4 regions of the Methylocystis sp. NC52PC genome follow, and region 2 is predicted to be linked to each of the others. Evidence: predicted binding sites of a transcription regulator. Region 2 holds the regulator's gene; each other region holds the start of a gene.

Region 1 (7,246 bases), 610 kb from region 2:
AGCGGTCACGATGCGGGCGCATGATTCCAAATAGCCCGCGTGACTGAAACAATAATGGCGTCGCGAACCGAATTTTCGCGGTCTACCGTCGCGATCGACGGCGAGCATGTCCGGCATTTTCTCGACGAGCCATCGGGGCGGGGTCGCCGTGGGCGTGCCCAACGCCACTTTCAGGCCCGCTTCTTGAAGAACTTCGATGGCGCGTTCCAGCCAGCCGAAGTCATAGGCTCCTTCGCTCGGCTCGAGACGCGTCCAGGCGAACTCGCCGATCCTCACGATATCGATCCCAAGATCCTTCATCTTGCGCGCATCGGCGCGCCAATAGGTTTCAGGCCAGTGCTCAGGATAATAACAGACGCCGAGTCGGGGATGTGTCATATTGCCTAGTCAAGCGAGCTGCATGCGGGCGTCGAGTCCTGGTTGAAAAGCATTCATTGGTCGACGCCGCCGTTTCGGGCGCGGCAACTTAGATGCGCCTCATGAAGTCTCGATGACACCGCGCGCCAGCGGGACGAAGGAGACCGGGCTCGAGCGATCAACCTTCTGCAACCGGTAACGAAACTGTCGTACAAATGCAATTGATGGCTCCTGTGACGAAAGAACAAGATCGAGCTCGATGACGCCCTTATGCGATGAGTCCGCGGCGGACCTGCGCCGGCTGCGAGATGAGGTGGCGGCTTTGCGCCAGGACGTCTCGCGCGGAGCGACGACGCGGCTGGCGCAATGGAGCCAAACCACGTCGCCATGCGACCGGCTGGAGAATTTGGCGCATTATCTCGCCTTGCGCAGCCATGATCTCGGCGAGCTGCAGGTGCGGCTCTCTGCCTATGGCCTTTCATCGCTCGGCCGCAGCGAAGCGGATGTGTTGCTCGCCCTGGATTCGTTGCTGACGACATTGCGGCGCCTCAGCGGCGAGGACGCCGCCTACCCGCCGGCCGCCGCGCGGCGCATGGGCGAAGACGCGCTCAGCCGCGCTTGCGCGGCGGTCTTTGGAGGGGCGGGCGATCCGCGCCGCACGCGCATCATGGCCACCTTGCCGCGCGAGGCCGCGAAGGATCGCCATCTCGTTGAAAGTCTGCTGCAAGCGGGGATGGATTGCGCCAGGATCAACTGCGCCCACGACGACGAGCCGGCATGGGAGCGGATGATCGAAAATGTGCGCACAGCCTCACAACGTCTTGCCCGCCCCTGCCGGACTTTGATGGACATTGCTGGGCCGAAGCTGCGGGTCGCGCAGGTGCGGGCGCCCGAAAAATACCGCTTGCGCCCGGGCGAGCGGCTCCGCCTGGTCCGACGCATCGAAAGCGGCCGCGGCCCTGTTTCATTCTCCATCAACATGCCGGAAGTCATTTCGCAGCTCAGGCCCGGCTCGGAAATCGCGTTCGACGACGGAAAGGCGGTCGGCCAGGTCATTGCCGTCGAGGGCGCCGATGGCGTCGAACTCGAGATTGTCGCCGCCAGGGCGAAAGGTCTCAGACTGAAACAGGACAAGGGAGTAAACTTCCCCGCCACCGATTTGAACCTTGGGCCGCTGACGGCGAAGGACGTCGCCGATCTGCCATTCGTGGCGCGTCATGCAGATCTCGTCGGCTTGTCTTTTGTTCAGCGGCCGGAAGACGTGAAGCTGTTCCAGATGCAGCTTGCTGCGCGCCGTGGCGAAGAACCGCCGCAAGCGCTCGTGCTGAAGATCGAGACGCCGCTTGCTGTGCGCAATCTTCCACAGCTCATCGCCCAAGCCGCGGCGACCCACCCGACCGCCGTGATGATCGCGCGGGGGGATCTGGCCGTTGAAGTCGGCTTCGCGCGTCTTTCCGAGATGCAGGAAGAGATCGTCTGGCTGTGCGAAGCGGCGCACGTTCCCGTAATTTGGGCCACTCAGGTTCTCGATCAGCTGGTGCACGAAGGCGTGACGAGCCGCGCCGAGACAACCGACGCCGCCATGTCGCAGCAGGCCGATTGCGTCATGCTCAACAAGGGCGACTACCTGCCCGAGGGCGTCCGCTTTCTTCGCGGGATCCTCGACCGCATGGAACGCCATCATACGAAGAAGTTTCCCTGGCTCGCGAGGCTCCGCGCCTGGTCCTGAAGGCGCGTCGCTCGATTCGCGCCTCGCCTCCGCAGAAGAGAGCGGCGTCATCAAACTGTCATCCTGACCATTTTCAGTAGACCGGTCTATGCCTCGCAGGCCTGCGGAGAGAGACGGCGGAACGCCGTGATCGATTTTCGGGATCGACGGCTTTGAGGCCTTGTCCGCCTTTTGAGGCCCTTTGAACGCGCCATATCCCCTGCCTCTGGTCTCCGGCGCTCCGGAGAAGCTCTTTTTGCGTGGCTTGGGTTCCTGTGGAATTAAAGCCCAATGAAAGATACGACAGCTATCCTTTCGGATTCACTCATCCCCGGCGCCTTGTGGATGATGCGCTTCGACGAGCAAGGCTTCCTGATTCGCCGGGCGGACGAGCCGGCGGCGTTTCACGTCCCGACTGAAGGTTTCGTCTGGCTGCATATGGACCTCGCGGATGTCCGCGCGAGGCCCTGCATCAACCAGATTGCGTCGCTATCGGATAACGCTCGTGCGGCGCTTTGCGCAGCGGTCGACCACCAATATCTCGAATACGCGGACGGCTTGGTCAGCGGGGCTTTGCTCGATCATGAGCGCACGCTGGCGGGACCCGCTTCTCGCACGGATTTTCTTCGCTTCGCGTTCGGCGAAAGATGGATCGTCACCGCCCGCCGTCGACCGATGAACTGCGTCGAGCACACCCGCATCGCCGTTCAACGCGGCGCGCGGGTTGAAACGCCGCTCGCGCTGTTCGAATTGATGACCGGCGCAGTCATGTCGGAACTTGGTCGCATGATTAAAGAGATCGATCTGAATTTCGACCGCATCGAAGATCATCTAATTGATGGACGGGGCCGCGAGGCCCGTTCCTCGCTGGGGTCGGTACGGCGCGACGCGGTGCGGATTTCCCGCCAGATCGGCGGCCTGGCGTCGACCCTGGCGCGGCTGGAGGACATTGAAGACGATCTGAATGATACGCGGGACGATGCGTTGCGGGAGGCCGCGGCGCGGCTCGTCCAGCATACGGAATCGCTCGTCAGGGAGGTCTCCAACGTGCAAGAACGCGCGCGACTTCTGCAGGACGAGCTGAACGCCATTCTCAACCTCGAGACCAACGACAGGCTCTTCGTTCTGACCCTCGTCACAACGCTGCTCCTGCCCGCCACATTCGTCACGGGCTATTTTGGGATGAACACGAAGAACCTGCTGTTTTCGGAAAATGACAATGCAAGTCTCTATGCGACGCTCATGTGCCTTGCCGCCTCCGCGATCGTTCTCTTTTTCATGAGACGCTCCGGTCTCACGCAGCGACCCGGTTCGGAAGCGGAGAGGCAGCGCAGTTCGACCGAAACGACCCCATCGGAGCGTAGTTTCTAAAGCGTCGCGACGCGCCTTGCCTGCGGCGTCCCTGTCGAAGAGAAAGTTCGTCACAAAAGCTTCGCCCGGAGATGCTTTCTCTGGCGCGTGCCGTGAGGGAACACCGGGATGTGGATGTTGGACGCTCGCCTTGGCCAAAGCATAGCAAGCCTGACCGGATTTCAAACGCCAGAGCCCACCAAGCAAGCGCTCGAAGACAGTCTCGGTCGACTCGGGTCTTTGGAAGTTCGGCTGGCCCGCGGAAAGAAGGAAATCCGCAAGGCTCAGCGTCTGCGCTTTGAAGTGTTTTACAAGGAAGGCGGCGCGATCCCCGACGCAAGAACCGCTTTTACGCGACGAGACGCGGATCGATTCGACAAATATTGCGACCATTTGATCGTCATTGACCACGCTTTCAAGACGCGATTCGGCAAAACCAAGTCGAGGATCGTGGGCGTCTATCGGCTTTTGCGCGGCGACATGGCTGAGAAGGCCGGGGGCTTCTACTCCGAGGCGGAGTACGATCTGTCTCCCTTGCTGGCGCGCCATAAGGGGAAGCGCATTCTCGAGCTCGGACGCTCATGTGTCCGCTCGTCGCACCGATCGAAGCGCACGATCGAGATTCTGTGGCGCGGGCTTCTCGCCTATATTCGCCTTCACCGCATCGACGTCATGATCGGCTGCGCAAGCTTTCCGGGCGCGAGCCCTTTTGCGCATGCGCAGGCGTTGAGCTATCTTGCGCATTACGCGAGCGCCGAGGGCGAGTGGGCGGTGAGAGCCCGTAACGATCTCTACAGGCCCATGGCGATGGCGCCGAAGGAGTTGATCGACGCGGATAAGGCGCGAGACGCGCTTTCGCCCTTGATCAAAGGCTATCTGCGCCTTGGCGCCCGTTTCGGCGACGGCGCAGTCGTCGACGTCGACTTCAACACGACGGATGTATTCGTCGTCATGCCGGTTGCTGAAATCGGCGCCCGTTACATCGACTATTTCAGCGGCGCCGGGCGACGGGCGGCATAAGCGCCATAAATTTAGAATTCGGTCGAGGCCGTCTCCAGCCGGCGGACCGGGGCCCTGCCCGGCGCTCCACGCATTTGCGGCGGGAGCATGCCGCTCACCTGCGCCTGCGCTTCGGCCGCCAGCGCCTTTCGGTCTTTGCCGCGCGCTTCGATGCCGTGACCGAATACCACGTGACAGCATACGCCTCCGCGCTTCATCAGGCGCCACAGATGCGGAAGAAACGTCATCGCGCCGTACCAGCCGACATCGACCGGGGCTTGGCCGTCGGTGTAATAGAGCGCGACGGGCGCGACGATGGCTCCTGTTGCACAGGCTGCGTCGAAATGCGCCGATTTGAAGCGCGGCGGCGTTGCGCCATCGGTCGAGGTTCCCTCCGCAAAAATGACGAGGTCGCGCTTGTCCCGCAGCGCGGTCACAAGCGCCCCGTTGACGCCGGGGATTTCCTGTCGCGCGCCGCGCGCCACGAACACCGTGCCTTGGAGTTGAGCCAGCAGCCCGAGCACCGGCCAATGGGCCACCTCCTTTTTCGCCAGAAAGACGAAGGGATGCAGGCTCGCAAGCGCGATGATATCCGTCCATGAAAGATGGTTCGCCACGACGAAGCGCGGCCGGTGCGCAGGCAGGGCCCCCGCGGGCGTCACTTCTATTCCTATGACGCCGCACATCAGTCGGCAAAAGGCTTTCGGTATCGCATGCTGCATCGCCCAGCCGCGACGCCGCGCCAGCGCCTGAACCGGGGCGGCAATCAGGAGAGCGGCGACCATGGCGAGCACGAAGACGGCGGCGCGAAGATAGGGCATGGCGCGTAGATGTGAGGCTTCTACGACGCCCATGTGACAAATCCGCAGAGCCGAAACGGAACGACGTCCGGCCCGTCGTGTTGATCTCGCATGACCGTCTTGCCTCGCCCGCGGCCGCTTGTCGCGTTACTGGTCTACGCTCTCCTACTGCTTGGGCCTTCCGCCGCGATGAGCGCAGGGGTGCTGCCCTTTGAGCTGCGCTTCCATGTCCTCGTCGTGGCCTCGAGCTTCTGTATCGTCCAGTGCGTCGCTTCCGGCTATTCTTTGGCCGACTTGGGCCTCGCCGAACGCGGCGACCGACGCCACTGGGTCAGCGGCGGACTCCTGTCCGTTTTTCTCATCGCTGTCGTGTATCTCGAGGCAAGAATGCTTGCTTCTTCCCATTCCTCGCCCGATTGGCGGCTTTTCGCGCCGTTTTACGTCTTCATATCGAGTCCCTGCCAGGAAATCGTCTGTCGAGCGGCGCCGAGACTGCTCGCCGAGCAAGTCGGCGCCAGCGGGCCGACTTATGTCCTGTTCTCCTCCGTCGCCTTTTCCCTCATGCATGCCGCTTACGGCGATCCCCTGCTGCTCATCAATACCTTTCTGGCAGGCGTCGCCTGGTCGACCGATTATCTGCTCACGCGAAACCTTTGGCCGCTGATCGCCTCGCACGCCGCTGTCGGAACCTTCGCATTCTGGATTGGCGTCGCCTGACCAAGAGCACAAGCTCAACGCATTGGACGCGCCCGCGCCGGAGCGGCCGATCGGGCCCTTGGATCGTCGAGATCCGCGCGCATATAATTGGAGATAGGCTGGAGGCTTCGAGCGACTCCGCTCCGGAGCTGAAAAGAAGGGAGCGCATTGTCATGATGCGAGTTCCACACGAGCTGAGCGACGACTTCTCGCAAGAAATCGACCTTATCGAGCGCATGAAAGAAACCGACCATCGCTTCGCTCGGCTTGCAACCAACTATGAAGACGTGAACCGCGAAATCTTCAGCATAGAGTCCGAGGAACATCCGACGACCGACGAGGTTCTCGAGACCCTGAAGAAACGCCGGCTCCTTCTCAAAGACGAAATTGCCGAAGTTCTCAGGAATCTGCATCGCAGGATGTAGCTCCGCGGCATAAGCGCGAGACCCGATCGAAAAGCCGAACCTTCGGCGCGTCATCCTGCGCGCCGGCCGGCTTTCAATGAAAGACGCCGGCGACGCCAGGATCGAAAGCGGCCCACCCTCACGGCTGTACGAGCGGGATTGATGGCGACAAATCCCGGGGTCCCGCTCGCGGGCCTGCATTCCAAGTCACCTGGCGAATTTGCCTGCCGGAACGGCTGAGCCGCTGTGCTCACGATGGCTGCGCTCTTCGGCGCCGCAAAACCGACGCCCGTGAGCGGTTCACGACAATTTTGTCTAATAGTGCACAGGCTTGTCGCTTTTCCGCGAACGGCGCCTCGGTTAGCCGCAGCGCGCTGCGCCGTAAAATAGTTCGGGGTGCGGCGAAGCTTCGCATTGGCTCAGTCCTTGCAGCGTGTTTAGCTGCACAGAAGCGGACTCCGCCCCAAAAAAAACGGAGCCGCCTGAGGAAACCTTTTCCGGGGAAGGGCATGCCCGCCATCGAATCCTTTTACGACGTCATCCGGCGTCAAGGTGTCACCCGTCGCAGTTTCACAAAATTCTGCTCCCTGACGGCCGCGAGCCTCGGTTTCGGGCCCGTGGCGGCGTCGAAGATGGCGCACGCGCTCGAGAATAATCCGCGCGTGCCCGTAATATGGATGCACGGACTGGAGTGCACCTGCTGCTCGGAAAGCTTCATCCGTTCGGCGCATCCCCTGGTGAAGGACGTCGTCTTGTCGATGATTTCGCTTGACTACGACGATACGATCATGGCGGCGGCGGGCCATCAGGCGGAGGCGATCCTCGAGGAAACCAAAGAGAAATATAAGGGCAAATATATACTTGCCGTGGAAGGCAATCCGCCCCTGAACGAAGGCGGCATGTTCTGCATCGACGGCGGCAAGCCCTTTGTC
Region 2 (7,246 bases):
TCGAAACCGTGCCGCCCGTTCTCAAGGAGGCGGCCGCCGGCATCGGCTGCACGACCTGGGAAATGATGCGCTATGTCGTCATCCCCTACACGCGCGTCGGCGTCATCGGCGGGGTGATGCTGGCGCTCGGGCGCGCGCTCGGCGAAACCATGGCGGTCACCTTCGTCATCGGCAACGCCCACAAGGTGTCGCCGTCGCTGCTCGCCCCCGGCACGACCATATCGGCGACCATCGCCAATGAATTCACCGAAGCCGTCGGCGACGTCTACACGTCGTCGCTCATCGCGCTCGGCCTCATCCTCTTCCTTCTGACCTTCGTCGTGCTGGCGATCGCGCGTTACATGCTGATGCGCCTCGAACGCAAAGCGGCTTAAGGAGCAGCGCCATGTCGCTTTACGCCACGCGCCGCAAGCGGAATTCGCTGGCGACCAGCCTTGCCTGGGCGGCCGCTCTTTTTGGCATCGCCTGGCTTTTCCTCATCCTCGCGTCGCTGCTTTATGAAGGCCTGCGCGGGCTGTCGCTTGCGGCCTTCACCGAAATGACGCCGCCGCCGGGCAGCAAGGGCGGCCTGTTGAACGCCATCGCTGGATCGCTGGTCATGACCGCAATCGGCGTTGCGATCGGCACGCCGCTCGGCATGCTCGCCGGCACCTATATGGCGGAATATGGCCGTTACACCAAGCTCGCGATGGTCGTGCGGTTCATCAACGACATTCTGCTCAGCGCGCCGTCGATCGTGATCGGCCTCTTCGTCTATGAAGTCCTCGTGCATCCCATGGGGCACTTCTCGGGCGTCTCCGGGGCCGTCGCGCTCTCCCTGCTCGTCATCCCCGTCGTGTTGCGCACCACCGAGGACATGCTGCTGCTGGTGCCGGGATCGATGCGCGAGGCGGCCGCCGCGCTCGGCGCGCCACGCTCCCATGTCGTCGCGCATGTCGCCTATCGCGCCGCCAAGGCGGGCTTGGTGACGGGCGTGCTGCTCGCGGTGGCGCGCGTCTCCGGCGAAACCGCGCCGCTGCTCTTCACCGCGCTCAACAATCAGTTCTGGAGCAGCGATCTCCTGGCGCCGATGGCGAGCCTCCCGGTCGTCATCTTCCAGTTCGCTTTGTCGCCCTACAAAGACTGGCAGCAGCTCGCCTGGACCGGCGCGCTGCTGATCACCGCCGCCGTCCTCGCTCTCTCGATCACAGCCCGCGCGCTCAGCGCCGGTCGGAGAAAATCGTGATGAACGCCCCCGCACAGGTCAAAGAACACGCCGCCAAGATTTCGGTCCAGGGCCTGGATTTCTTTTACGGCGCGTCAAAGGCGCTGAAATCCATTTCGCTGCCGCTGCAGACGCATAAGGTCACGGCCTTCATCGGTCCCTCTGGTTGCGGAAAGTCGACGCTGCTGCGGGTCTTAAACCGCATGTACGACCTCTACCCCGGCCAACGCGCCGAGGGCGAGGTGCTGCTCGACGGCGAGAATATTCTCGATCCGGCGATCGACATCAATGCGCTGCGCGCGCGCGTCGGCATGATCTTCCAGAAGCCGACGCCCTTCCCGATGTCGATTTATGAGAACATCGCCTTCGGCGTTCGCCTTTACGAGAAATTGTCGCGCGCCGACATGGACCAGCGCGTCGAGGAAGCCTTGCGCGGCGCGGCGCTCTGGGACGAGGTGAAGGACAAGCTGCACACGAGCGGGCTCGGGCTTTCGGGCGGCCAGCAGCAGCGCCTGTGCATCGCGCGCAGCGTCGCCGTGCAGCCGGAGGTGATCCTCTTCGACGAGCCCTGCTCCGCCCTCGACCCGATCTCCACGGCCAAAGTGGAGGAGCTCATCGAGGAGCTCGCCAACGACTATACGATCGCCATCGTCACCCACAACATGCAGCAGGCCGTGCGCGTCTCCGACTATACGGCCTTCATGTATCTCGGCGAGCTCGTCGAATTCGGCGACACCGACGAAGTCTTCAACAAGCCGCGCGAAAAGCGCACCCAGGATTACATCACCGGCCGCTTCGGGTGAGGAAGGACATCGCATGAGCGAACATATCGTCAAGTCCTACGACCGCGATCTCGAGGCGCTGGGCCGCCGCATTTCCGAGATGGGCGGCGTCGCCGAGAAGATGCTGGCGGAGGCCATGGACGCTTTGTCGATGCTCGACGTCGACCTCGCCCAGCGCGTCGTCGCGAGCGACGCGCGCCTCGACATTCTCCAGCGCGAGATCGAGGAGAACGCCGTGCTGACGATCGCGCGGCGCCAGCCTCTGGCGGTCGATCTGCGCGAATGCATCGCCGCGATCCGCATTTCCGGCGACATCGAGCGGATCGGCGATCTCGCGAAGAACATCGCCAAGCGCACGCTGAAGATCGCCACCGAAGCGCGGCTGCCGCGCGCCATTGTCGGCTTGCGGTCGATGCACGAGGTCGCGGCGACGCAGCTCAAGGACGCGCTCGACGCCTATGCGCTGCGCGACGTGGAGCGCGCCCGCGCGGTGTGGGAGAACGACGCCGATCTCGACGCGCTGGAAGACAGCGTGTTCCGCGACCTCTTGACCTTCATGATGGAGGACCCGCGCAACATCTCCTTTTGCACGCATCTCCTCTTCTGCTCGAAGAACCTCGAGCGCATCGGCGACCACACGACCAATATTTCGGAGACGGTCGTCTATCTCGCCACCGGCGAAAGCCTGCCGATGGAGCGGCCGAAATCCCGCATCGGCCTCCGCGGATCGGAACAAGACGTCGCGCAATGAACGAAACCATTATTCAAACCCTTCCCCGCGAAGGCCGGGCCGATCGCCCGCCGCGCATTCTCGTCGTCGAGGACGAGGTCCCGCTCGCCACGCTGCTCGTCTATAATCTCGAAGCTGAAGGCTATCAGGTCGAGCATGTCGACAATGGCGACGAGGCGGAACTGCGCATTGCGGAATCGCCGCCCGACCTCCTGCTGCTCGACTGGATGCTGCCTGGCGTCTCGGGTCTCGAAATCTGCCGGCGGCTGCGCGCCCGCGACGTCGCCCGCGACATGCCCATCATCATGCTGACCGCGCGCGGCGAAGAGGGCGAACGCGTGCGGGGCCTGTCGGTCGGCGCGGACGACTATGTCGTGAAGCCCTTCTCGACGCCCGAACTGATGGCCCGCGTGCGCGCGCTGTTGCGACGCGCCCGGCCGGAGCGCGTCGCCTCGCGGCTGACGGCGGGGGACATCGACCTCGACCGCGAAACGCGTCGGGTGCGCCGCTCGGGCCGCGAGATCCATCTCGGCCCGACCGAGTTCCGCCTGCTGGAATATCTGATGGAGAAGCCCGGCCGCGTGTTCACGCGGGCGCAGTTGCTCGACAGCGTCTGGGGCATGTCGGCTGAAATCGACGAACGCACGGTCGACGTGCATGTCGGGCGCCTGCGCAAGGCGCTCATCCGCGGGCGGGAGAAGGATCCGATCCGCACCGTGCGCGGTTCGGGCTATTCCTTCGACGAGACCTTCGGACGCGAGTGAAGGCCGGACCGCCGAACTCGGGAAGGATTACGCGAAGCGCGGGGCCTTGAGATCGCGGGCGCGGCGGCGATCCTGCGCCGGCTGATAGGCGACGCGCGCATGATGGGCGCAATAGGGGCCGGCGCCGATCGGCGACTTCGCCCCGCAGAAGCGGAAATCCGGCGTCGTCGGATCGCCCATCGGCCAGCGGCACATGGATTCGCGCAACTCCATCAGCGTGACGCGCTCCGACATGGGAATGACGACCTCCTCGGCCTCCGGCGCGACGCGGGCGACGACCATGGCCTGCGGCGCAAAGGCCAGGGCGACATTGCCATGGACCGCGTGGCCCCCGGCGCGCGGCGCGGCGACGACCGGGGCGGTCGCCGGCTGGCGGGCCGTCCCCTTCGCCGCGCGCGGGCGCTGCGCGGCCGCTGTCTTGGCGCGTTCGGCGAGGCCGAGGCGGTGAATCTTGCCAATGACCGCATTGCGCGTGATGCCGGGGCCCAGCTCGGCGGCCACCTGGCTCGCGCTGAGGCCGTCGCTCCAAAGCTTGCGCAACAGATCGACTCTTTCCTCGGTCCAAGACATAATTTGACCTCCAAGCGGTCGATTCGAACGCGCCGCCGACGGAATCCACCATCCGTCGCTGCGCCGGGATCTCCGGCGGCGATGAGACGCGCATCGAGACTCGAGAAGCGCCCTGCGGCTTTGAAAAACGCGTCCGCAACGGCGAAAACTGACCATCCTTTTGAATCACGGGTCCGAGTCGCTGGCAAGCAGAAGGGGGCGTTCTCAACAGGCTTTCATGCGCTTTCGCGCGCCGGTGTGGCCCAGGCGACTCACTTGCGCGCTTTTTTCGAGGAAAATCGACTGTAAAGTCTCCGGCCCAGGCAAGGCCTCGCCCCTGCGGCAGGATTTGACCGAAGCCGCCCGCGCGCATAAAATCAAAGTCTCGGATTGCCGCCCTCAAAAAGGGCGGCGCTTTGTTTTTGGGGTCCGGCCGCGGGCCGCTCCCGAGGGCTTGGAGCTTGACGTTGACTTCTGCGCTCTATCCGACCTATGCGCGGGCCGATATCGCCTTCACGGGGGGCGAAGGCCCATGGCTCTTCGCTGAGAACGGCGACCGTTACCTGGATTTCGCTTCCGGCGTCGCGGTCCTGTCGCTCGGCCATGAGCATCCGCATCTGGTCGCGACGCTGAAGGCGGCGGCCGAGAAGCCCTGGCATGTCTCGAACCTCTACCGCATTCCGCAGGCCGAGCGGCTGGCGCAGCGCCTCGTCGACGCCACCTTCGCCGATGTGGTTTTCTTCGCCAATTCCGGCGCCGAAGCCGTGGAGTGCGCCATCAAGACGGCGCGAAAATATCACGCCGCCAATGGAGCGCCTGAGCGCTATCGGCTGATTACTTTCGAAGGGGCCTTTCACGGCCGGACGCTGGCGACCATCGCGGCCGGCGGCAATCCCAAATATCTCGAGGGTTTCGGCCCGCCGGTCGACGGCTTCGATCAAATTCCCTTCGCGGACTTCGACGCGCTCGAAGCCGCGATTTCGGACGAAACCGCCGGCGTTTTGCTCGAACCCGTCCAGGGCGAGGGCGGGCTGCGGGTCTTTTCCGCCGAATTCCTGAAAAAACTGCGCGCCCTCTGCGACGCGCGCGGCCTGCTGCTGGTTCTCGACGAGGTGCAGTGCGGCGTCGGCCGCACCGGCAAATTTCTCGCCTGCGAACACGCCGGCGTAGCGCCGGACATCGTGGCGCTCGCCAAGGGCCTCGGCGGCGGCTTTCCGATCGGCGCCTGTCTCGCGACGCGCGAAGCCGCCAAGGGCATGACGCTCGGCGCGCACGGCTCGACCTTCGGCGGCAATCCGCTGGCGGCCGCCGTCGGCGGCGCGGTTCTCGACGTGGTGCTGGCCGAAGGCTTTCTGCCGCGCGTCGCGCGCCTCGGCGCGCTCCTGCGCCAGCGGCTCGCCGAGCTCAACGACCGCTATCCGGCGATCATCGAGACGGTGCGCGGCGAGGGGCTGATGTTCGGCGTGAAGACGCGCGGGCCCAATGGCGATTTCGCCGCCGCCGCGCGGGCCGAAGGGCTGCTGACCGTTCTTGCCGGCGACAATGTCGTGCGGCTGTTGCCGCCGCTCATCATCGACGAGACGCATATCGTCGAGGCCGCGGCGCGCCTCGAGCGCGCCTGCGTGCGTCTGGCGACGCCGGCCAAGCAGTTGGGAGCGGCGTGATGACCGCGCACACGCTGACGCGGCCGCGTCATTTTCTCGATATTTGCGATTTCACCCGCGACGATCTGCGCCATATCCTCGATCTCGCAAAGTCGCTGAAGGCGAAGCGCGTCAAGGGCGCGCCGCCGGCGGAGCGCCCGCTCGCCGGCAAATATCTGGCGATGATCTTCGACAAGCCGTCGACGCGCACGCGCGTCTCCTTCGACATCGCCATGCGCGATCTCGGCGGCGAGTCGATCATGCTGACGGGCGGCGAGATGCAGCTCGGCCGCGGCGAGAGCATCGCCGACACGGCGCGCGTGCTGTCGCGTTTCGCCGACGCCGTCATGATCCGCATCCTGTCGCACGAGGATCTGACCGAGCTCGCGCGCCACGCCGCCATTCCGGTCATCAACGGCCTGACCAAGCGCTCCCACCCCTGCCAGATCATGGCGGACCTGCTCACCTTCGAGGAGCATCTGGGACCGATCGACGGCCGCACCGTGGCCTGGGTCGGCGACTCCAACAATGTGCTGGCGAGCTGGGTGCACGCGGCCGCCCGTTTCGGATTCACGATCAACGTGGCGACGCCGGCGGAATTCACGCCCCCGCAAAGCCTCGTCGACTGGGCGAAGGCCGAAGGCGCGGCGTTGAACGTGATGCGCGACCCGCGCGCCGCCGTCGACGGCGCGCAGGCGGTGATCACCGATTGCTGGGTCTCCATGGGCGACGCCGACGAGGACTTCCGCCGCCAGGTTCTTGCGCCATATCAGGTGGACGCCAAACTCATGCGCGACGCCGCCAAGGACGCCATTTTCATGCATTGCCTGCCTGCCCACCGCGGCGAGGAAGTCACCGACGAGGTGATGGACGGCCCGCAGTCCGTCGTCTTCGACGAAGCCGAAAACCGGCTGCACGCCCAGAAAGGCGTGCTGGCCTGGTGCCTCGCGCCGGGCGTCGCCTGATGCAGGAGGCGCCGAGCCGGCTGGTTTCGGGCGAGGCGCGGGACGATCGCGTCACGCCCTTCGCGGTCGAGGCGCTCGACCTGCGCGGACGACTGGTGCGGCTTGGACCGACGGTCGACGCCATCCTCGGCCACTATGACTACCCCCCGCAGGTCGCGCGGTTGCTCGGCGAGGCGCTGGCGCTGGCCGCGCTGCTCGGTTCGATCCTCGAATCCCACGGCCGCTTCCAGCTCCAGACCCGCAGCGACGGCCCCGTCGACATGCTCGTCGTGGATTATGACGCGCCGGGGAAGCTGCGCGGCTTCGCCCGGTACGACGTCGCGCGTCTCGGCGAGATCGACGACCCCGCCCCCGCCGCCCTGCTCGGGCGCGGCCATCTCGCCTTGACCATCGAGCGCGAGGAGGACGCGGCCCGCTATCAGGGCGTCGTGCCGCTCGAAGGCGAGAGCCTCGCGGAGGCCGCGCATACCTATTTCCGCCAGTCGGAGCAGATTCCTTCCTTCGTGCGCCTCGCCGTCGGCGAAGTCGTCACGCCGCAGGGGCGCAGCTGGCGCGCCGGCGGGCTGCTTTTGCAATATCTTCCCATCGCCGGCGCGCGCCGGCCGGACC
Region 3 (7,246 bases), 1.6 Mb from region 2:
GCGCGAGGCGCAGGCCCTTGTTCTGATGCTCGCGGGCGAGGAACTCCTCGAAAAGATAGAGCTGCTTACCGAGTTCCCCGACCTGCGGGCCAAGCCCGAGACTGTAAAGTTCGTCGCGCAGCGATAAGAGGCACGAGGGTTCGAGCCCGATGATCGGCGTGCGGGCGGCGATGGCGTCCTGGAAGGCGGCGAGCACGCGCTTGGCCTCGCCGCGCGCCTTTTCCACCATGCCGGTCGTCAGATAGGTGCGCCCGCAGCAGAGCGGCCGGTCGGGCTCGGCGTCGGTCGGCGCGGGCTTGGCGATGCGCACGCTGTAGCCCGCGTGGAGCAGCACCTCCGTCGCCGCTTCGGCGACGTCGGGCTCGAAATGGTGGCAGAACGTGTCGACGAACAGGATGACCTCGCCGCGTGCTCCCGTTGCGCCAGTCGTCGGCGCGGTTGGCGCGAAGGGCTTCTTCGGCAATTCGGGCAGGGGACGGCTGGCGGTGACGCCGAGCCATGTCTCCGCGAGCCTCGCAAGCGGGCGGAAACGATTGCGCAGGCGGATCGCGAGGCGCAACACGTCACGATGGCGTCCCGTCAATTCCGGCACGCCGCCGAAAAGGCGCGTGCGCAGCGGGACGCCTCTGATCTCGTGGCGCTGGGCGAGATATTCGGTCTTGATCAGCGTCATGTCGACGGCGCTGGGGCATTCCTTCTTGCAGGCTTTGCAGGAGACGCAGAGATCCATCGCTTCATCGAGCCGCGGGTCCGCGAAAGCGCGCGCGTCGGCGCCGTCATTCAAGGCCGCCTTGAAGGCCGCGACCCGGGCCTCGGTCGAATGCGCGCGATCCCCGGTGATGCGATAGCTCGGGCACATCACGCCCTTGCCGGTTTTCTGACAATCCCGACTGTGCATGCAGACCGCCACAGCCTTGGCGTAATTGCCGCCCGTCGCGGGGATGCCGGAATAAGCGTCGCCCACGCCGTAGGTGTCGTAAGCCGACCAATCGAGGAAGGTTTTCATGCGCGCCTGATCTCCGCCCGCGGCGAAGCAAAATCTGCGCCCTCTTATCCTTCCTCTTCGATCGCGATCTGAGCGATCTTGACCGCCCCGCCGTTGAAGCGGGCGGCGACATAGTGCCCGACGGCGACGGCTGCGACGCAGAGCAGCACAGAGGCAGCCACGTTGATCGCGGCCCGAATGACCGCGCCGCTGCGCAGGAAGTCCAGCGTCTGCAAGCTGAAGGAGGAGAAAGTGGTGAAGCCGCCGCAGAGCCCGATCATCACGAACAGGCGGAGATCCTCCGACACGGGGAAGCGTCCCTCCGAGAGGGTGAGCGTCCCGAAAAAGCCGATGACGAGGGAGCCTGTCACATTAACGAGGATCGTTCCGAGCGGCAGCGTCTCGCTGATCGGAAGCATCCACAGCGCCAGCGCGTAGCGCGCCAACGCGCCCAGGGCGCCGCCGAGCATGATCAGGAGACAGGTGACAAGCGACATCCGCGCCTCGCAAGGAGAGGGTGAAACCTCTTGCGCCCTCGCCCCGTTCGACCGGCGGGCCGGATCTGCGCGGATTTTCATCGCGGCGACGTCTGGCTCGCGCTAGAACCGCCTCTCCTCTCCTATTCTCTGAAGCAGACTTTTGGCCTATGGACGAGCAATTGACCCAAGCCGTCGCCACGCTGGCGGTGGCGATGATCGTCGCCATTGCGGCGCGGCGCGTAAAGCTTCCCTATACGGTCGGCCTCGTGATCGTCGGCGCCGTCTTGACGCTGTCAAGGCCCGACTTCGGCCCGCATCTGACGCATGAGGTCATCTTCGATCTCATCTTGCCGCCGCTCCTCTTCGAGGCCGCCCTGTCGCTTTCCTGGCGGGAGCTCTTGCGCGACTCTCTGCCGCTGCTGACGCTCGCCGGTCTTGGCACCGTGATCTCGGCGGCTTTCGTCGCCTGGGCCAGCGTAGCGCTGCTGCATTGGCCCTTGCCGTCCGCCCTCGTCTTCGGCGCGCTGATTGCGGCGACCGATCCCGTGGCCATCATCGCCATGTTCAAGGACAATGGCGTGAAGGGGCGGCTGCGGCTCCTGGTCGAAAGCGAGAGTCTGCTCAACGACGGCGCCGCCGCCGTGCTGTTCGTGATGGCGCTGGCCTGGGCCGAGGGCCACGGCGCCGGCGAGGGGGCCGGAGATATTGCGCTGACCTTGGGGCGCATCGTGCTGGGCGGGGTCGCCGTCGGCGCGCTCACCGGGGGCGCCGCGATCCTCATCGCCATGGGCACCGCCGAGCATATGATCGAGGCGGCGCTCACGACCATCGCCGCCTTCGGTTCGTTCCTGATCGCCGAGCGCCTTCATGTCTCGGGCGTGCTCGCCACGGTGACGGCGGGGCTAATTATGGGCAATCTCGGCCTCTTGCGGGAGGACAATCGCAGCTATCTCTCCTACAAGGGGCGCGAATTCGTGCACGGCTTCTGGGAGTTCGCGGCCTTCCTGGCGAACTCCATGGTTTTTCTCATGATCGGCGTCGACGTCGCCTCGACTCCGTTCCTGAATTACGGAGCACCCCTCATCCTTTCGGTGATCGCCATCGTGCTCGCCGCCCGCGCGCTGACCGTCTACCCGCTGAGCGCGCTGTTCCTGTTCTCGCGCTGGCGGATCAGCTTCCCCGAGCAGCATGTGCTGTGGTGGGGCGGATTGCGCGGGGCGCTTGGCCTCGCGCTCGCGCTGTCCCTTCCGGACACGCTGCCGCTGCGCGACATGATCGTCGTATCGACCTTTGCGGTCGTCGCCTTCTCCATCGTCGTGCAGGGCCTCACCATGCCGCTGCTGCTGCGCGCGCTGGGCTTCATGCCCGGCCCCGTTCAGTGACGGAAGAGAAAGAACCGTAAGATCGTCAGCGTCGACGCGACGCTGGCAACGCCGAGCAGCGCTCTCACGACCAAAAATGTGCGAGCGCCCTCCGCCGCCGCGCCGGCGTGTCTGTGGCCGGCGATCCTTCCCAGACGGGTCTCGAAGCGATCGGCGGAACCCCCCGGCGGGCGGCGACGCGGGCCAGGCGCATTGTTGAAGCCGGAGTGGAGCGAAAGGTTGAAACTCGGCATGGCTGTTTCCCGCTTTTGAACCGGAGCGAGGCCGCTCTGTCCCGGATGGGGACATTCGGACCGCTCTCGGTCACAGGCTTCAAGCCGCGTGCCGTCAGGCGATGATGTCGGGGGTAATCTGGTCTTCGAGGAAGACGATGCGGTCGCGCAGAACGAGTTTGCGCTTTTTCAGCCGCTGGATTTGCAGTTGGTCCGGCGCGCCGACGGCGATGAGCGCCTCGATCGCCGCCTCGAGATCGTGATGCTCCAGCCTCAGACGCTCCACTTCGGCGCGGATGGCGTCCTGATCGGCCTCGCTGGGATTGTCGTTCATGCCGCAACTACCGCCGAAGGCGTCCAGAATCAGTGTCTCGATTATCGCGCCGGGGCCCAGCCTGGTTCAAGCGGAAAACGCCTCAGCTCGAAGCAAAGCCATAGGCTTCGCGCATGTCTGCAATCTCCGTGAGCTTCCTCGTCAGCGCCGACCAGTCGTCCGCCTCGGCGATCGGGCTCCAGATCGCCTCGACCTCGTCGATGAGCATGGAGCAGGGCGCGGACCGGCGGAAATAGGGGTGATCCAGCCGCGCGTCGGCGGCGGTCTCATGCTCGGCGAAGGCGTCGCGCACGGGGACGAATTCCGGCGTCTCATAGAAGGCGGCGGAGGCGCTGGCCCTGGCGCGCCCGGCGCTGGCGAGGCCGCCGCGCCAGTCGAAGAAGGCCTGTTCGAAGGGGGCCCGGGTCGACATGAGAAAATCGGTGAAGGCCTTGGACAGGCGGGCGTCGGCCTCTTCACCAGCCGAGACGAGGCCCAGGCGGCGGAGCAGGACGACGCGAAACGCCTTCTGGATGGCGACGGCGAAGCCGTCCAGCGTCCGCTGCGCCGCCTCCAGTCCCGTCAAATGCAGCAGGCATTCGGCGAGCCGCGCGAGGTTCCAGGCCAGCGCGCTTGGCTGGCGACCGAAGGCGTAGAGGCCGCTCTCGTCGAAATAGGCGGCGGTGAATTGCGGATCATAAGTGGGCGCGAAGCGCCAGGGGCCGTAATCGAAACTCTCGCCGGTGACGTTGATGTTATCCGAATTGAGCACCCCATGGACGAAGCCCGCCGCCATGTAGCCGGCGCCGAGCCGCGCCACGCGCTGGGCGACCTCCTCGAGAAAGGCGCGCGCCCGCTCCGGCGGCGGGAGGGGGCCGAGCGCGGGGAAGTAATGACGACAGACATACTCGAGCAGCCGGTCGATCGCCGCCTTGTCGTCATGGAAGGCAAGGCGCTGGAAGGTGCCGATGCGAATATGCGAATGCGACAGGCGCACCATCACGCTCGAGCGCGTCGGCGAGGGCTCGTCGCCGCGGAGCAGCGCCTCGCCCGTCTCGATCAGGCTGAAGGTCTTGGAGGTGTCGACGCCGAGCGCCTCCAGCATTTCCGTCGCCAAAATTTCGCGAACGCCGCCCTTCAGGGTGAGCCGTCCGTCGCCGCGCCGCGACCAGGGAGTCTGGCCGCTGCCCTTGGTGCCGAGGTCCAGCAGCCGTCCATCGGCGGAGTCGCGCAGCTGGGCGAAGAGAAAGCCGCGGCCGTCGCCGAGTTCCGGATTGTAAACGCGAAACTGGTGGCCGTGGTAGCGCAGGGCGAGCGGCTGGGGCAGACTGCCCGGCAGCGGCTCGAAGCGCCCGAAATGCGCAATCCATTCGGGGTCGGTCAGGCCGTCGAGGCCGACGCGCGCCGCCCAGCGCTGGTTTCGGTAGCGCAGCAGGGTCTTGGGGAATTGGGCGGCTTCAACCCGGTCGAAGAAGGGGTCGCCCAGGCTCTCGTGAAGAGTCTCTGGACAATAGTTCTCGGTGAGAGGCATGGGAGGGTCTCGTAGGGGCGTCGTGGCCCGCGAGCAAGGGGCGCGCCAAAAAATTAAGGCGGAGGGACCCCTCCGCCTATATCGAGATACCCTTATCCTGAGAGGCTGCGAGAGCGGGAACGCCCGCTAATGGCGCGTTTCGCTAATCTCCAGCTTGGCCAATTCGTCTTTGATCTGCAGCTTTTTTCGCTTCAATTCGATGATCTTCGCGTCGTCGGCGTTTGGATGCAGCTGCTCTTTTTCGATTTCCTTTTCGAGCGCCTCGTGGCGGCGTTGGAGTTCGACGATATGACCCTGTAAGGACATGCGGAACCTCCTCTTTAGCCCCCCTCCTGCGAGGGGCGGCACGGTCAAGCATGACACATCCGGAGCCGCCTGCAAGGCATGAATTGTCGCGGGCGTCACAAAACTTTCGCTGCGGCGCCACAGACGCTTAACAATTGGTGAGCCCGCCTTGGACGAGACGGGCTGGAAGCCGCTCTCGGGCGCCCCGTCGGCCGAATGATTTTTCATCACAAAGGCGCTTGCGCCCCGCCGCGTCCGCCACTATACACACGCCACCCGAACCGCCGCCGAGGCGGACCCCGGCAGGGGGCGCGTAGCTCAGCGGGAGAGCACTACGTTGACATCGTAGGGGTCACAGGTTCAATCCCTGTCGCGCCCACCATCAGCAATCAAAATGCACCGCCATCTGAACGCAAGCTCGCTCGTCGAAGCGCGAGTCTGTTGCGCGCCATCGCGCCGCTTCGTCTACGAGACACAAAAAACCCGGCGACGGGCGCCGGGTTAGTTTGGAGATAAGGAACCAGTTGCTGACGCTGGTCAAAAGCAGAACCGTCGAGCATCAGGATTGTTCCACCCGGAGGCGAGAAAAACAGATCCCATCCGCTCACAGGCGACCGCCTCAGCGAGTCTCGCAGACGGTTACGGTTTTCATGCCAGTCTCGGCTTCCACGCGGCTCGGATAGCCGTGGGGGCCGACCACAACCATGCTTTCAGTCGTCGGCCTCCTTTCCACCACCGAGCACCGTTTCGTGCGTGGGTCCTGCACGACATACCATTCGTCGACCGGCTGGGCCGAGGCCGAAAAAGAGACCGCCAAAGCCGCCGTCGCGGCAATGATCATCAGACACTTACGGAACACGACCAATCCTCCCTGTTCCCCGATCGAAAAACCGCCCGGGGCGTTTCCCTGTTCCGGGGTCGAAGAGGAACGTTTTCGCGTCGATCGCCATAATCGAGATGGGGGTGACGTCGTTTCCCTACCGCGCGCATGGCGTTCTGAGCCGGGGCGTTGGCGTTTCTGTCAGCGGCGTCCAGTCGTCCCACTAGACCAAAAATTAGACCTTCGCGAGCGCGGCTCTATGTCGTTCTTGGCTCCAATTTGGAGAAAGGCCATGAACGCATCGCTGGAAATCGTAGAGTGGTGCCGCCAGGAGCGGCAGCGGGCGCGAAAGCTGATCGTCTCGCTGGAAACGGGGCGGTGCCGGCTTGGAGAGGACCGCGGCCATGGGTGGGCGGACGTCACCGCTGCGACGCTCTCCCGTTTGAAGCTCCATCTGGAAGAGCTCGACGATATGCTGGAGCAGTATGAAGCCGAGCGCTCCCGCGGGTCGGGCTCGCAATCCTCGGACGAAAGACGCGCGAGCTGATCAGCGCGCCGGGAGGGGCGGGACCCGCTCCGGCGCCCCAGCGCCGGCCCTGGCGTAGCCGGCGATCGACGCGGCTGCGTTAGACAGCGGGTCCGCGCTGACCCGAACCGACCCGGAGTCCGGCCGGTCGATGTCCTGAATGAGCAGGATCACCGCGGCGACGACGATCGTGACGAGATAGACCGGAAGCCGCCAGCGCTTCCGCTCCAGGCCGCTCGCATATCCCGTGAAGCCGATGGCGAGGGCGGCCATGCCGTAGAGCGCAACGATGATGACGTGCGGCACCCGGTGGCGGAAGGCGGTGAGCCGGCCTTCGTGGGCGTCGACCATGTCGTTGAGCGCCTGAATATAGAGCCCCGTCGGAACCATGGCGTTGTCCCTGGCCGCCGCGGCCCGGACAACGCGCCAAAGGCGCTCCTGCAGCTCATTCGATCGCGCTATCGCGGCCTCGGTGGGCGTCGACGCGACATTCGCGGCGTCGGATCGTATGGCGACATAGTCCCGCAGCAGGTCGAGACTCTCGGCGGCATAGGGGGAAGGCAGAAGCCGCGCGCGGAGGGCGGCCGTGCCGATGGCGTTGGCCTCCTTGAGGGTCGCCGCGCGCCGCTCGTCGAAGCGCGTGACGGCCATGGCGAAGGAGAAGCTCAGCATCAGCGCGAGAAGGCCCAGGATCGAGGCTTCGAGCGTGGCGA
Region 4 (7,246 bases), 630 kb from region 2:
GAAGATCAAGGTCGAGATGACAGAGGGCGCGATCAGGGTGCGCCACGACAGCCGCACGCTGACGATCCACGCCGAAGCCCCCGACGCTGAGTCGGGGGACGAGACGGACTTCGTGGTGCGCCTCGATGAGATCGATCACTGGGACGCGCCTGACCAGGACAAAGAAATCGACATCGTCGAACTGCAACAAATATTGGACGCGGTCGAAAAGGAACTGGCCAAGCACGGCCTCACAGTCGATTTCGACTGAAGCGGCCGCTTCACGCTGACCAGCCGAGCGACCTCTCGACGGCCTTCTCCCACGACGCCACCAGCCGGGCGCGCTCCACGTCCCCCATGCCGGGCTCGTAGCGGCGCTCCGCCCGCCAATGGGCGGCGATGTCGTCGACGCCTTTGAAGAAACCAACCGCGAGCCCGGCGGCGTAGGCGGCGCCGAGGGCCGTGGTTTCGAGATGGCGCGGCCGCACCACCGGGGCCCCCAAAATGTCGGCCTGGAACTGCATCAGCAGATCGTTCGCCGCCATGCCGCCGTCGACCTTGAGTTCGGAGAGCGCGACGCCGGAATCGGCGCTCATGGCGGCCATCACCTCGCGCGTCTGATACGCGGCCGCCTCCAGAGCGGCGCGGGCGATATGGCCCTTGTTGGAAAATCTTGTCAGCCCGGCGATGATCCCCCGCGCGTCGCCACGCCAGCGCGGCGCGTAGAGCCCCGAAAAAGCGGGCACGAAATAGACGTCGCCATTATCGGGGACCGACCGCGCCAGCGCCTCGACGTCGGCGCTTTTTTCGATAAGCCCGAGATTGTCGCGCAGCCATTGAATCAGCGCGCCGGCGATGGCGATCGAGCCCTCGAGCGCATAGACGGCGGGCGCGGCGCCGAGCTTGTAGCCGAGCGTCGTGAGCAGGCCGCTTTGCGAAGGGCGCGGCGTCTCGCCCGTGTTCATCAACAGAAAGCAGCCCGTGCCATAGGTGTTCTTGGCGTCGCCCGCTCTGACGCAGGCCTGCCCGAGCAAAGCGGCGTGCTGATCGCCGAGCGCGCCGGCGAGCGGGACGCCCGCGAGCGGATCGCGACAGACGCCGTAAAGCTCGCTCGAAGAGCGGATTTCGGGCAGGCAGGCGCGCGGGATGTCGAAGAGCGTCAGCAATTCGTCGTCCCAGTCGAGCGTCGAGAGATTCATGAGCTGCGTGCGCGACGCGTTTGTGGCGTCGGTGACATGACGGCCGCCCGTCATGTTCCAAATGAGCCAGCTGTCCATAGTTCCGAACAGCGCCTCGCCGCGCTCGGCCTTCCCGCGCGCGCCGGGAAGAGAGTCGAGAAGCCAGGCGAGCTTCAGGCCCGAGAAATAGGCCGCGGGCGGCAGACCGGTTTTCGCGCGAAGGAGACCGCCGGCGCCCTTTGCGGCGAGACGCTCGGCCGCCGCCTGTGTGCGCATGTCCATCCAGACGAGCGCATTGTGCAGCGGCCTTCCGGTCGCGCGGTCCCACAAGAGGCTCGTTTCACGCTGATTCGTGACGCCGACGGCGGCGAGGTCGCCCGGCGTCAGACGCGCGCTGGCGAGCGCGCCGGCGATGGCCGCTCGCGCATTTTGGAGAATCTCGGCCGCGTCATGCTCGACCCAGCCGGGGCGCGGGTAGATTTGCGCATGCTCGCGCTGATCGACCGCGCGGATCTCGCCCGCCTCATCGACGACAATGAAGCGCGTGCTTGTCGTTCCCTGGTCGATCGCGCCGATAAAACGCGCCATGGCGAGCCCTTCCTTGACAGTCGATGAACGGCGGCTTCAGCGCCCGTTCAAGGCGGACCGGCCATTCTTTTGGGGTGAACTCGGACAGAGCCCCTTCGGCTCTCGTGGAGAATGCGTCATGAAAATCGTCATGGTCAAAAGCATCGCGGCGCTGGTCGCGGCCGGCGGGATGTCGCTCGCCGTCTTTCCCGCCTCTGCGACGCCCGGCCTCGACCGCGGCCTCGCCGCCGGCCTGCAGGTGGAAAAGGCGGGGTGCGGGCCCTGGGGCTGCGCGCCCGGATGGCGCGGCCCCGGCTACGGCTATGGGTATGGCCACCGACCCTATTGGCCCCATCGCTATGGCTGGCGTCCGGGTCCGTGGAGCTGGCGTCATCGCTACGGCTGGGGGGGACCCGGCTGGGGTCCGCGCTGGTGAGTCTTCGAAATGACCTGTCCGCGCCGCGGCTCCCGTTGGGGCCGCGGCAGTTTTTCCACAGCATTTTCACATTTTTCTCGGCGGCTGATTGTCCTCACTGGAAGGCTTCCAAATTCTATTTGGTCGGCATGTCCCTTGCGACGCCACGGGGGACAGCCGCGCTCGTGTCGGAAAACCGACACAGGCTGGTTGCAAAAGACGGGAAATTTTGTAACCTACTGATGTAAAAGGTAGTTTGCAATCTTTCCAAACTAGGCGAAACGGATGATCGTCTGTTCCTGTAACGTCCTCTCCGACCGTGATGTCCGTGAAACGCTCCATTCGCGCAGCGACCGACCCTCGGTCGCGTCGGTTTTCCGCAACATGGGCTGTGAGGCCAAGTGCGGGCGCTGCGTTCGCAGCATCGTCGCGATCGTGGATCAGCATGCGGCGGCTAGACTGGACGAATGCGGCGGAAGCGGCGATTGTGACAGCTGCCGCGCCGACGGACTGGCGGCGTGACCATGATCATGGAAAGGAATTGCACATGCGCGGCGACGCGAAGGTTATCGAATATCTCAATCGCGGACTGCGCGCGGAACTGACCGCCGTCAACCAATACTGGCTGCATTATCGCTTCTTCGACAATTGGGGCTATCTCGAACTCGCCAAGAAGTGGCGCGAGGAATCGATCGAGGAAATGCGCCACGCCGACGACTTCACCAAGCGCATCCTTTTTCTCGAAGGCTTTCCCAATATGCAGGTGCTCGACCCGCTGCGCATCGGCCAGACGGTCGAGGAAATCATCGCCGCGGATCTCGCGACGGAAATCGCGGCGCGCGAAGCCTATATCGAGGCCGCGGTCTATTGCGATTCAGTCAACGACCGCGTCTCGATGGAGCTCTTCGAGCGCATCATCAAGAGCGAAGAGGGTCACATCGACTTCCTCGAGACCCAGCAGGAGCTGATCAAGCAGCTGGGCGTGCAGCTCTACGCGCAAAAGCACGTCGGCGGGCTGTCGTAAGGGACAAGCTAGCCAAGAAGCGAAGGAGGACGATCCTCCAACGGCGCTTCGCAGGGTCGCCTTCTCCCTCAAGGGGAGAAGGCGCAACGGGAATCGCGTTCCACGGCCCGGGAGGGTCGGAGAGGGGCGTCCCCTACTCCATCACCGCCGCCTTCAGCATGCAGATCATCGTCGCCTGAGCCGGCGTCTTGCCCGGATTGCGGATCACGTGGCGCCGGTCGCAGCGGTAGCGCAGCGTCTCTCCCGCCTTGACGGTCTCCCGCACGCCCCCGACCTCGACTTCGAGCTCGCCCTCGCGCACCGACAGGCTCTCGACCGAGCCGCGCTGGTGGGCCTCGGATTCGAGGACGCCGCCCGGATCGGCTGACAGCTCATAAGCCTGAAGCCATTCTACGGTCTTGATCCAGCCGATGATGGCGAGGCGACACTTGCCGTCGTCCGAAAGCAGAATCGGCGTGTCGGCCTTGCTCGTCTTTTCGAGAAAAGGCTCGTCCTCCGTCGTCTGCAGCACGCGCTCGATCGAGACGTCGAGCGCCTGGGCGAGGCGCCAGATGGTCGCCAGCGTGGGATTGGTCTCATTGCGCTCGATCTGGCTGATGATCGACTTGGCGACGCCGGATTGTTGCGAAAGTTCCGACAGCGACAGATTATAGGCCTTGCGCAGCCGCTGGATCGTCGCGCCGAGCTGCCCCGAGAGCGCGAGCGCCCCCGCCTCCAGAATCTTGTGCTTTTCCTTCCCTTCGACGCCCATTCTGTCCGCGCCGGACCTTTGGCCCGGCCGCCCTCCCTGTCTCCCAGATTCGTGCGGAACAATACCCGGTTTTGTTCGAAATATCGAACGCCGGGCCGTTGCGTCAATGCGGCCGCCGTTTCGCTGTCATCGGATTGTGACCTCGCTCTGTTGAAACGACGTCTGAACGTCACAACCGGCGGGAGGCGCAGGCGCTCATGGCCGAAGACAAAAATATGCATTTGCCGGGCGGGCCGGAGCCGGACCCCAGACGCTATCGGACCCTCTTCCTCTCGGACTTGCATCTCGGCGCGAAGGCGGCGCAGGCGCATCTCCTCCTCGACTTTCTTCGGCATAATGACGCGGACACGATCTATCTCGTCGGGGACATCGTCGACGGCTGGAAGCTGCGCAAGGGCTGGCACTGGCCGCAGGCCCACAACGACGTGGTGCAGAAGCTGCTTCGCAAGGCCCGCAAGGGCGCGCGCGTCATCTACGTGCCCGGCAATCATGACGAGTTCGCCCGCGACTACACGGGTCTCACCTTTGGCGGAATCGACGTCGTCGACCACGCCGTGCACGAGACGGCGGCGGGTAAGAAAATGCTCGTGATCCATGGCGACCAGTTCGACATCGTCGTGCGCAATGCGCGCTGGCTCGCCCATCTCGGCGACTGGGCCTATGACGTCGCCATCGCCGCCAACACATGGTTCAACCGCGCCCGCAGGCTCTTCGGCGTCGGCTACTGGTCGCTCTCCGCCTGGGCCAAATACAAGGTCAAGAACGCTGTCAATTTCATCGGCGACTATGAGAAGACGCTCGCAGCCGAAGCTGAGCGCCGCGGCGTCGACGGCGTCGTCTGCGGCCATATTCATCACGCGACGATCAAGACGATCGACGGAATCTTATACGTGAACACCGGCGACTTCGTCGAAAGCTGCACGGCGGTCGCCGAGCATGACGACGGCAGTTTCGAAGTGCTCGACTGGCGCATGACGGCGGCCGAGCGCGCAGCCGCCTCCATTGAGGTGAAAGCGCTGCCCGCGCCGAGAGCGGCGGCTGCGTAAATGCGCATACTGGTCGCGACTGACGCCTGGCGTCCGCAGGTCAATGGGGTCGTACGTTCGCTCGAATCGCTCGCCGAGGCGGCGGTCCCGCTTGGCGCCACGCTCGATTTCCTGACGCCGCAGGACTTCTGCTGCGTCCCCATGCCCACCTATCGCGAGATTTCCCTCGCGCTCGCTTCGCCCCGGGCCGTGCGCCGCCGTCTCGCCGCGGGCTACGACCATATCCACATCGCCACCGAAGGTCCGATCGGACTGGCGACGCGCGCGGTCTGCCTGCGCGACGAACGGGTTTTCACGACATCCTTCCACACGCGCTTTCCCGAATATATCCATGCGCGTACGGGGCTGCCGGTGGACTGGTCCTATGCGGCGCTGCGCCGCTTCCATAATGCCGGCGCAGGCGTCATGGTCGCCACGCCGAGCCTCGCGCGGGAGCTCGACGCGCGCGGCTTCCGCCGCCTCCTACGCTGGTCCCGCGGCGTCGACCACGACGTCTTCACCCCCGCGGCCAAAGTCCCGGTCGATTTCCCCCGGCCGATTTTTCTCTACGCCGGCCGCGTCGCAGTCGAGAAGAACATCGAGGCCTTTCTTGCGCTCGATCTGCCGGGAACGAAGCTCGTGGCGGGGGACGGGCCGGCGCGGGCGGCGCTTCAGGCGCGCTTTCCGCAGGCGCGCTTTCTCGGCTTCAAAACGCCGGCGGAACTCGCCGGCCTTTACGCGGCCTCGGACGTTTTTGTCTTTCCCAGCCGCACGGACACCTTCGGCGTCGTCCTCATCGAGGCTCTGGCCTGCGGCCTTCCCGTCGCAGCCTTCCCCGTCATGGGGCCGCTCGACGTCATCGGATCGAGCGGCGCCGGCGTCTTGAGCGAGGACCTGCGCGCCGCGGCGCTCATGGCGCTCGACATGCCGCGCGCGGCGGCGCGCGCCCACGCCCTGACCTTCACCTGGGAGAATTGCGCGCGGCAATTTCTCGACAATATCGCCTATGCGCGCGGGGCGGCCTCGCTCGGCGGCGTTGGCGTGGCGGCGCTGAGGGAATCGGGGGAAAAGCGCCAGGCGGTGGACAAGGGCCAGGCCGTCCAGCCTTGATGGCCGGGGCTCTCTCAGCGCATCTCTCAACTGGAGGCCGGGCGGCGGAGCGGCTATATGCTCCTTCGCGGCGAGCGGCGTGCGTCAGCTCGCGCTGAAGCGCCGCCTGCGCCTGGAGCCCGTATGAGTCTCACGCCCGAGGAGATCGAACGCTACGCCCGCCATCTCGTGCTGCGCGAAATCGGCGGGCCGGGGCAGCAGAAACTCAAGAACGCGCGCGTGCTGGCGATCGGCGCCGGGGGGCTGGGCGCGCCGCTCCTGCAATATCTCGCCGCCGCCGGAACGGGCGTTCTCGGCATTGTCGACGATGACGCCGTTACGCTCTCCAATCTGCAACGCCAGGTGATTCACGACACGCCGGACGTCGGCCGGGCGAAGGTCGAAAGCGCTCGCGACGCCATCGCGCGACTCAACCCGCATGTTAGAGTCGAGCCCCATGCGCTGCGGCTCACAGAAGGAAACGCGCGTGCGCTGATTGCGGACTATGACGTCGTCGCGGACGGGTCGGATAATTTCGCCACGCGCTATCTCGTCTCCGACGCGTGTTTCTTCGAAAGAAAGCCGCTCGTGACCGCCGCCGTCGGCGGTTTCGACGCCTCACTTACGACCCTGCGGCCGTTCGAAACCGGGCCGGACGGCAAGCCTAATCCCACCTATCGCTGCCTCTTCCCCGAGCCCCCGCCGCCCGGAACCGTCCCGAGCTGCGAGGAGGCGGGCGTTCTGGGCGCGTTGACCGGGATCGTCGGCGCGATGATGGCGCTGGAAGTCATTCGCGAGATCGTGGGCTTCGGCGAGGCTCTCGTCGGCCGCCTGCTGCTGATCGACACGCTGGCGATGCGCTTCGAGACGCTGCGCTACGCCTATGATCCGGAGAATCCGCTGACTGGCGTCACTTCGCCGCGATGACGGCGATTTCGACCTTGTAGTCGGGGGCGACGAGCTTCGCCTCGACGGTTGCGCGGGCGGGCGGGTTCTGCTTGTCCACCCAGACGTCCCAGACGCCGTTCATCTCGGCGAAGGTCGAAATGTCGGAAAGATAGATGGTGGCGGACAGGATTTTCGACTTCTCGGTTCCCGCCTCGACGAGCAAGGCGTCGATGAGGCCCAGAATCTCGCGGGTCTGGTCGGCGACCGAGCCGCCCTTGGTCTGTTCCGCGACCTGCCCGGCCGTGTAAACGGCGTTGCCGCGCACGACCG

What was found. The regulator PhoB, encoded in region 2, activates phosphate uptake and scavenging genes when phosphate is short. The targets are predictions, from matches to a motif close to TGTCATNNANCTGTCAT.
Region 1: a site for PhoB is predicted at 2,132-2,148, ahead of ACETII_RS10705 (CorA family divalent cation transporter). Genes of this name have one in related genera too.
Region 3: a site for PhoB is predicted at 5,302-5,318, ahead of ACETII_RS15820 (YdcH family protein). Genes of this name have one in related genera too.
Region 4: a site for PhoB is predicted at 4,039-4,055, ahead of ACETII_RS10815 (UDP-2,3-diacylglucosamine diphosphatase). Genes of this name have one in related genera too.

Annotation. Positions count from the first base shown of each region.
Region 1 is NZ_CP170127.1:1,797,692-1,804,937, reverse strand. Features, by position in the region: gene ACETII_RS10715 (beta-galactosidase) at 1-378, opposite strand, end outside; gene ACETII_RS10710 (pyruvate kinase) at 617-2,086, shown strand; gene ACETII_RS10705 (CorA family divalent cation transporter) at 2,357-3,436, shown strand; gene olsB (l-ornithine N(alpha)-acyltransferase) at 3,545-4,435, shown strand; gene ACETII_RS10695 (lysophospholipid acyltransferase family protein) at 4,447-5,268, opposite strand; gene ACETII_RS10690 (lysostaphin resistance A-like protein) at 5,416-5,931, shown strand; gene ACETII_RS10685 (YdcH family protein) at 6,084-6,335, shown strand; gene ACETII_RS10680 (hydrogenase small subunit) at 6,824-7,246, shown strand, end outside.
Region 2 is NZ_CP170127.1:1,192,125-1,199,370, forward strand. Features, by position in the region: gene pstC (phosphate ABC transporter permease subunit PstC) at 1-374, shown strand, start outside; gene pstA (phosphate ABC transporter permease PstA) at 386-1,225, shown strand; gene pstB (phosphate ABC transporter ATP-binding protein PstB) at 1,225-2,007, shown strand; gene phoU (phosphate signaling complex protein PhoU) at 2,021-2,737, shown strand; gene phoB (phosphate regulon transcriptional regulator PhoB) at 2,734-3,480, shown strand; gene ACETII_RS07690 (GcrA family cell cycle regulator) at 3,508-4,050, opposite strand; gene ACETII_RS07695 (acetylornithine transaminase) at 4,497-5,693, shown strand; gene argF (ornithine carbamoyltransferase) at 5,693-6,637, shown strand; gene ACETII_RS07705 (Hsp33 family molecular chaperone) at 6,637-7,246, shown strand, end outside.
Region 3 is NZ_CP170127.1:2,840,972-2,848,217, forward strand. Features, by position in the region: gene ACETII_RS15790 ((Fe-S)-binding protein) at 1-1,006, opposite strand, end outside; gene crcB (fluoride efflux transporter CrcB) at 1,051-1,482, opposite strand; gene ACETII_RS15800 (cation:proton antiporter) at 1,644-2,846, shown strand; gene ACETII_RS15805 (hypothetical protein) at 2,840-3,079, opposite strand; gene ACETII_RS15810 (YdcH family protein) at 3,174-3,392, opposite strand; gene ACETII_RS15815 (protein adenylyltransferase SelO) at 3,475-4,902, opposite strand; gene ACETII_RS15820 (YdcH family protein) at 5,029-5,208, opposite strand; tRNA gene ACETII_RS15825 (tRNA-Val) at 5,495-5,569, shown strand; gene ACETII_RS15830 (hypothetical protein) at 5,807-6,046, opposite strand; gene ACETII_RS15835 (hypothetical protein) at 6,300-6,554, shown strand; gene ACETII_RS15840 (bestrophin-like domain) at 6,555-7,246, opposite strand, start outside.
Region 4 is NZ_CP170127.1:1,821,650-1,828,895, reverse strand. Features, by position in the region: gene ACETII_RS10845 (Imm74 family immunity protein) at 1-250, shown strand, start outside; gene glpK (glycerol kinase GlpK) at 261-1,745, opposite strand; gene ACETII_RS10835 (GCG_CRPN prefix-to-repeats domain-containing protein) at 1,864-2,160, shown strand; gene ACETII_RS10830 ((2Fe-2S)-binding protein) at 2,425-2,661, shown strand; gene bfr (bacterioferritin) at 2,687-3,163, shown strand; gene ACETII_RS10820 (helix-turn-helix domain-containing protein) at 3,297-3,914, opposite strand; gene ACETII_RS10815 (UDP-2,3-diacylglucosamine diphosphatase) at 4,112-4,960, shown strand; gene ACETII_RS10810 (glycosyltransferase family 4 protein) at 4,961-6,049, shown strand; gene ACETII_RS10805 (HesA/MoeB/ThiF family protein) at 6,173-6,955, shown strand; gene ACETII_RS10800 (RidA family protein) at 6,939-7,246, opposite strand, start outside.